Regions from separate parts of the Micromonospora sp. NPDC000121 genome, predicted to be linked through region 1. Evidence: predicted binding sites of a transcription regulator. Region 1 holds the regulator's gene; the other holds the start of a gene.
The links. Region 1 encodes HspR, which represses chaperone genes until heat shock. Its sites were predicted from a motif close to TTGAGTNNNNNNNACTCAA; they were not measured.

Region 1 (3,407 bases):
CTGCGGGGGCTACCGCCGGTCAGCACGCCGGGTTACCGTTTCGGCCCAGCAGCCAGAGCTCGCGGATGGCCTGAGCCCCGCGGACGAGAGCGGAAGGTTGGCCGGTGAGCGTGCAGGAGTCGACGTTCCACGGCTTCGCCAACCCCGTCGACCCGAGCCCCGCCGAGCTTCGAGCGTGGGCCTACCAGCCCGACTCCGTCCCGCTGACCTCCATGCCGCCGGACTGGGACCTGCTGGTTTCCGGTGACCGGCTGGTGGCGGTGCTCTTCGACCTGGCGATGGACGCGGGCTGCCCGGCCCGCCGGTTCGCCCTGCACTGCCTCTACATCTACGCCGCCGACGGCATCCGGACCAACTTCCGCGCCCACCCGAAGCGGCGCTTCCGCAAACTGGTCGAGCGGGCCGAGCGGAACGGCGACGACCTGATGCGCACCTGGGCGTACAACAGCCGGGCGCTGCTGGCCCGGCCGGAACTCTTCGTCTACCGGGAGTGGTGCGAGGGCGGCCTGGTCCGGGAGAACCGCCGCATCGCCTAACTCTCGCCCACCCACACGGGACGGCGAACGGGCCGGGACCCCCCGTGGGTCCCGGCCCGCACGTCGGCGGATCGTCAGTGTTCCGGTCCGCCCCGCTCGCGGCGTCTCGCCTCGTCACGTCCCCGGTCGATGCCGTGGTCGACCTGGTCGGCGAACCTGCCGTTCTTGATCTGGTCGGTGAAGCGGCTCTTGGTGACCCGGTCGAATCTCTCCTGGACGTTCTTCGCCACCTCGTCGAGCCGTTCCTCGGTCTGCTGCGCAACCTTCCTCGCCGCTTCCGTCATGGCTCCCCCCGCCATCGGAGTCCGGATTGAGTTGGTTGGACCTGATTTTGAGGCTAGCGGATCCGGTGCCGCCCTCGCCGGCAAACCGACAACCGCGGGCGCTTCCGCAGACGACACACGTCTCGGGCGGGGCGGAAAGCGACCGCGCCCGGCCGCGGGAGGGCGGCCGGGCGCGGTGAGGTGTCGTCAGCGGTCGGGGCCCCGCCGGGGACGCCAGACCACCAGCGCGGTGGAGGTGCGGTTGGTCGGCACGAGGTCGCTTCCCGGGAAGCGAGCCAACGACTCCAGCTCGGCGATCCGCCGGTACGCGGCGTCCAGCTCCGCCTCCAGCCGGGCCACCCGCTGCTGCGCCTGCTCCAGCAGCCGCTCGAGCCCGATGATGCGCTTGACCCCCGCCAGGTTGATCCCGTCGTCCTGGCTGAGCCGCTGCACCTCGCGCAGCAGCACCACGTCCCGCACGCTGTAGCGGCGGCCGCCGCCGGCCGCCCGACCCGGCTGCACCAGGCCGAGCCGGTCGTACTGGCGCAGGGTCTGCGGGTGCATCCCCGCCATCCGCGCCGCCACCGAGATCATCAGCACCTTGGCCTCGTAGGCAGGGTCACCCGAACCGACGAACTCGTCCGACATCCCGCTCACCTCCGCGTGCACTCCACCGAGCCGACTGAACACCGGGTCAACTGAATCGACGCACCCGCGCGTCGAGATGTTCCCGGGCGGCCGGCGGGGTCTGCGCGGCGAAGGTCTCCAACGCCGTGCGCGCCTCGTCGGACACCCGCGCGGGCACCACCACGTCGAGGGTCACCAGCAGGTCGCCCGCCTGCCCGTCGCGGCGGACCACCCCCTTGCCGCGGGCCCGCAGGATCCGGCCGCTCGGCGTGCCCGGCGGCACCCGCAGGGTCACCGCGCCGTCGAGGGTGGGCACCCGCAGGTCCGTGCCGAGCACGGCCTCCGCGAACGTGATCGGCACGGTCAGCGTGAGGTCGTCGCCCGTACGCCCGAACAGCTCGTCCGGCCGCACCTTGACGTGTACGAAGAGGTCGCCGGCCGGGCCGCCCCGCGCGCCGGGCTCGCCCCGCCCGGCCAGCCGGATCTTCTGGCCGTCGGCCACCCCGGCGGGGAAGCGGACGTTGAGCGTGCGGGTCTTGGTGACCCCGCCGGTGCCCTGGCACTCCGGGCACTTCTCCTCCACGATCGTGCCCACACCCTGGCAGTTGCGGCACGGCTCGGAGAAGCTGAACGACCCCTGGTTGCGGGTGGTCACCCCGGCCCCGTGGCACACCGGGCAGGTGCGCGGCTGGGTGCCGGGCTTGGCCCCGTTGCCGTGGCATGTGTCGCAGACCCCCGGCGCGCGCAGCGTCAGCGGGACGGTCACCCCGCGTACGGCGTCGCCGAAGTCGAGGGCCACCTCGGTCTCGACGTCCCGGCCCCGTGCCGGGCCACGGGTCGCCGGCCCGCCGCCGGGACCGGCGGCACCGCCGGAGAAGATCGAACTGAACAGGTCCTGGAAGCCGGCCCCGCCGAAGCGGCGGTCGCCACCCCCACCGGCCGCGCCCCCGAACAGGTCGGAGACGTCGAACGGCATGCCGCCGGGCTGGCCGGCGCCACGGGCGCTGCGCCGGAACGCGCCCGAGCCGAACAGCGAGCGCAGCTCGTCGTACTCGCGGCGCTTGGCGTCGTCGCCGAGCACCGCGTACGCCTCCGAGGCGGCCTTGAAACGCTCCTCGGCCTTCGGGTCACCGGGGTTGTGGTCCGGGTGCGAATCCCGCGCCAGCTTCCGGTATGCCTTCTTGATGTCGTCGCCGGAGGCGGCCTTGTCCACGCCGAGCACGGCGTAGAAGTCCTTCTCGATCCAGTCCTTGGAACTCACCGGTCCACCCCCTCCCTACCTGGGGACCGACCGTCCCGCCCACCCGGCGCGGGTGGGCGGGACGATCCGGTCGTCGTTGCGCACTACTCGGGGTCGGCGACCGCGACCATGGCGGGTCGCAGCAGCCGCTCCCCGATCTGGTAGCCCCGACGCATCACCTGCACGCAGGTCGGCTCGGTGACGTCGGCCGAGGTCTGGTGGGCCACCGCCTCGTGCCGGGTCGGGTCGAACGGGTCGCCCTGCTCGCCGAACGCCGTCAGCCCGAACTTGCCGAGCGCCGTGATGAGCTGCTCGGCCACCGTGCCGAACGGTCCGACCAGGTCGCCGTGCTCGCGGGCCCGGTCCAGGTCGTCGAGGATCGGCAGCAGCGCGGCGAGCACCGCGCCGGTCGCCTGCTCGGTGACCAGACCCTTGTCCCGGTCCACCCGCTTGCGGTAGTTGGCGTACTCCGCCGTCACCCGCTGCAGGTCCCGGGTCCGCTCGTCGAGGTCCTTGCGCAGCGCCTCCAGTTCGGCGCCGAGCGCGGTCCCGCCGCCGGCGGCCGGCTGTGCCGGGGCGTCCACCACCGGCGGGCCGGCCACCTCGGCCGCCTCGACCTCGATCTCGTCGACCACGACCTCGGCCTCCTCGACCAGGCCCTCGGCCGGGGCGTCCGACCCGGCGTCGGCGGCGGTCGCGGCCGGCTCGCTGGTCTCGCTGATCTTGCGGTTGTTGCGGATG
Region 2 (3,407 bases), on a different contig from region 1:
GTTGGAGCGCAGGTACGACAGCGCGATGTGCGCGGACTCCTTCATCACGTCGCCGAGCTGGCCGGTCAGGGTCAGCCCCGGCTCGCCCTCCATGCTGGTGGCCTCGATGAAGAGCACGTCGCCGCCGGCGCCGGTGACGGCCAGGCCGGTGGCCACGCCGGGCACCGCCGTCCGCTCCGCCGACTCCGGGGTGAACTTCGGCCGCCCCAGGTAGGTGGCGAGGTTGCCGGCGTCGACGCGTACCGGCGCCGGGTCGGTCGCCAGGGCCACCGCGACCTTGCGGAGGATCTTCGCCAGCGACCGTTCGAGCTGGCGCACGCCGGCCTCCCGGGTGTACTCGCCGGCGATCCGGGCGAGGGCGTCGTCGCCGACGCCGACCTCCTCGGCGGTGAGCCCGGCCCGCTCCCGCTGCCGGGGCAGCAGGTGGTCCCGGGCGATGGCGACCTTCTCCTCCTCGGTGTACCCGTCCAGGGCGACCAGCTCCATCCGGTCCAGCAGCGGGCCGGGGATGGTCTCCACCACGTTGGCGGTGGCCAGGAAGAGCACGTCGGACAGGTCGAGGTCGACCTCCAGGTAGTGGTCGCGGAAGGTGTGGTTCTGCGCCGGGTCGAGCACCTCCAGCAGGGCCGCGGCCGGGTCGCCGGAGTAGCCGACGGCCAGCTTGTCGACCTCGTCGAGGAGCACGACCGGGTTCATCGAACCGGCCTCGCGCAGGGCGCGCACGATCCGCCCGGGCAGCGCGCCGACGTACGTGCGGCGGTGGCCCCGGATCTCGGCCTCGTCGCGGACGCCGCCGAGGGAGACCCGGACGAAGTTACGGCCGAGCGCGCGGGCGATCGACTCGCCGAGGCTGGTCTTGCCGACGCCGGGCGGGCCGGCGAGGGCGAGCACCGCGCCGGAGCCGCGGCCGCCGACGACGCCGAGGTTGCGCTCGGCGCGACGGTTGCGCACCGCGAGGTACTCCAGGATGCGGTCCTTCACGTCGGCCAGGCCGGCGTGGTCGGCGTCGAGCACCGCGCGGGCCGCGGCCAGGTCGGTGTTGTCCTCGGTACGGGTGCTCCACGGCATCTCCAGCACCGTGTCGAGCCAGGTGCGGATCCAGCCGGCCTCCGGAGAGGCGTCGCTGGCCCGCTCCAGCTTGCCGACCTCGCGCAGCGCCGCCTCGCGGACCTTCTCGGGCAGGTCGGCGCCCTCGACGCGGGCCCGGTAGTCGGCGGAACCGTCCGGCTCGTCCTCGCCGAGTTCCTTGCGGATGGCGGCGAGCTGCTGGCGCAGCAGGAACTCCCGCTGGGACTTCTCCAGCCCCTCGCGGACGTCGGTGTTGATCTGCTCGGCGATCTCCTGCTCGGCCAGGTGGTCCTTCACCCAGCCGACGAGCAGCTCCAGCCGGGCGGTGACGTCCGGCGCGGCGAGCAGCTCGGTCTTCTGGGCGAGGCTGAGCCAGGAGACGTAGCCGGCGGAGTCGGCCAGCTCGGAGAGGTCGGTCATCCGCTCGATCGCGTCGATGACCTGCCAGGCGCCGCGCTGCTGGAGCACGGACGTCATCAGGGCGCGGTACTCGCGGGCGAGTTCGCGGGCGCGGCCGGCGGGGGCCGGTTCGTCGAGTTCGGTGGCCTCGACCCAGAGGGCGGCGCCGGGTCCGGGGACGCCGGAGCCGATCCGGGCGCGGGACAGACCGCGGACGACGGCGGCCGGTTCGCCGCTGGGCAGCCGGCCGACCTTCTCGATGGTGGCGACCGCGCCGACGGGACCGTACTCGCCGTCGATGCGGGGCACGGCGAGGAGGGTGCCCTCGCCGGTGGCGCGGGCCGCGTCGACGGCCGCCTGGGTGGTGGGGTCGAGGGTCACCGGGATGACCATGCCGGGCAGCAGCACGGCGTCGGTCAGGGGCAGTACCGGAAGAGTTGCCATCGAACACCTGCTATCGCGTTGGGTTGAGCGTGTCCAACTCAAGTAACAAACCGTTCCCCTTGTTCCGCATTGTGACCCAGACCACTTCCCCGCGCCACCGGCCGTCTTGAAAGCAGCAGCTCACGCACCAGGCCGGCGCCTCCGGCGACCGCCACGGCGAGCGGGATCCCCGAGGCCGCTCAGCGCCAGTGGCGACCGCCCAGCCGGGCAGCCCGGCCATCCAGTCGGGCCGCGACCGCGGCGCTCGCCGGCCAGGCCGGTATGCCAGGCGACTGCACTTCCCCGTCTTTGCGTCGGCCCCACCGATTTCCCGCGATAACGCGACCCGCCGAAATGAAAACGACGCGTATTGTTGCGCAATTGGCGCGGCATAGGTCAAACTTTGACCACACCCCGCCCCACACTAGGAGTAATCGGCGATGGCGAGAAAAGTAATCACGGTTCTGACCGACGACCTTGACGGCGGAAAGGCCGACCGGACCGTCGAGTTCAGTCTGGACGGCGTGGCGTACACCATCGACGTCTCCGACGAGAACGCGGGCGTGCTGCGCAAGGCTCTCGACCCGTACATCAGCGCTGGCCGGCGGATCGGGCGCGGCGCCGTCGACGTCGGGCGGGCACCCCGCCGGGCGGGCGCCCCGGGCGGCGCGGGAATGGACCGGGAGCAGAACCGGGCCATCCGGGAATGGGCCGTCAAGAACGGCTACAAGATTTCCGAGCGCGGCCGGATCCCGGTCGAGGTCGCCGAGGCGTACAAGAACCGCTGACCCGGCGCCGGGTTCACGCTCGCGTCCACGCGGGGTCACGCTGCGGAATCAGCGGGGCCCCGCCGGTCTTTTCCCACGGCCACCCATTCGCACGGCCCGCGTCTGGCGGCTGACGCATTCGCGGGCGGCGCATTCACCGACCGCCCGCTGACGGGTCGCCCCCGAGTGGTCGCGTCGGGCGGATTCCCACGGCGACGCTGACGGCGTCCCGTCGAGCACCGGCGGCTCGCCCGGGTGACGACGCGGCCGGCGGCGAGCCGGGCGGACCCGCCCGCGCGTGATCGCCGCCACGATTCGCGCCCGCGCGGCCCGGGACCGTCGCACCCCCGGGGTGTAATGAGCGACAGCTTTGTCGGGCATTACGCAACGCGACTCGGGGGTGGCGGATGACGCGCTGGTGGAGCCAGACGGCCGGCGGGTTGCCCCGCACGTTCTGGTACCTCTGGACGGCCACCCTGATCAACCGGCTGGGCAGCTTCGTCGCCATCTACCTCGGCGTCTACCTGGTCTCGGTGCGGGGCTTCAGCCCCGCGTACGCCGGAGTGGTGATCGGGTTGCACGGGGCCGGCAGCGCGGCGGGGGGCGTGCTCGGCGGAGTCGTCGCGGACCGGTGGGGACGGCGGCCGGCGATGCTGGCCGGCAACGTGGCCGCCGCCGCGGCGGCCGTGTCGCTGGGCCTGAGCGGCCATCCGACGGCGGTCGCGGCGCTCACCCTCCTGCTCGGGCTCT

Region 2: a site for HspR is predicted at 1,935-1,953, ahead of lon (endopeptidase La). Genes of this name have one in related genera too.

The regions. Positions count from the first base shown of each region.
Region 1 is NZ_JBIAZP010000001.1:333,420-336,826, reverse strand. Features, by position in the region: gene ACFY23_RS01630 (hypothetical protein) at 105-536, shown strand; gene ACFY23_RS01625 (hypothetical protein) at 611-820, opposite strand; gene ACFY23_RS01620 (heat shock protein transcriptional repressor HspR) at 1,007-1,447, opposite strand; gene dnaJ (molecular chaperone DnaJ) at 1,494-2,687, opposite strand; gene grpE (nucleotide exchange factor GrpE) at 2,771-3,407, opposite strand, start outside.
Region 2 is NZ_JBIAZP010000011.1:233,459-236,865, reverse strand. Features, by position in the region: gene lon (endopeptidase La) at 1-1,911, opposite strand, end outside; gene ACFY23_RS26765 (Lsr2 family protein) at 2,331-2,678, shown strand; gene ACFY23_RS26760 (MFS transporter) at 3,065-3,407, shown strand, end outside.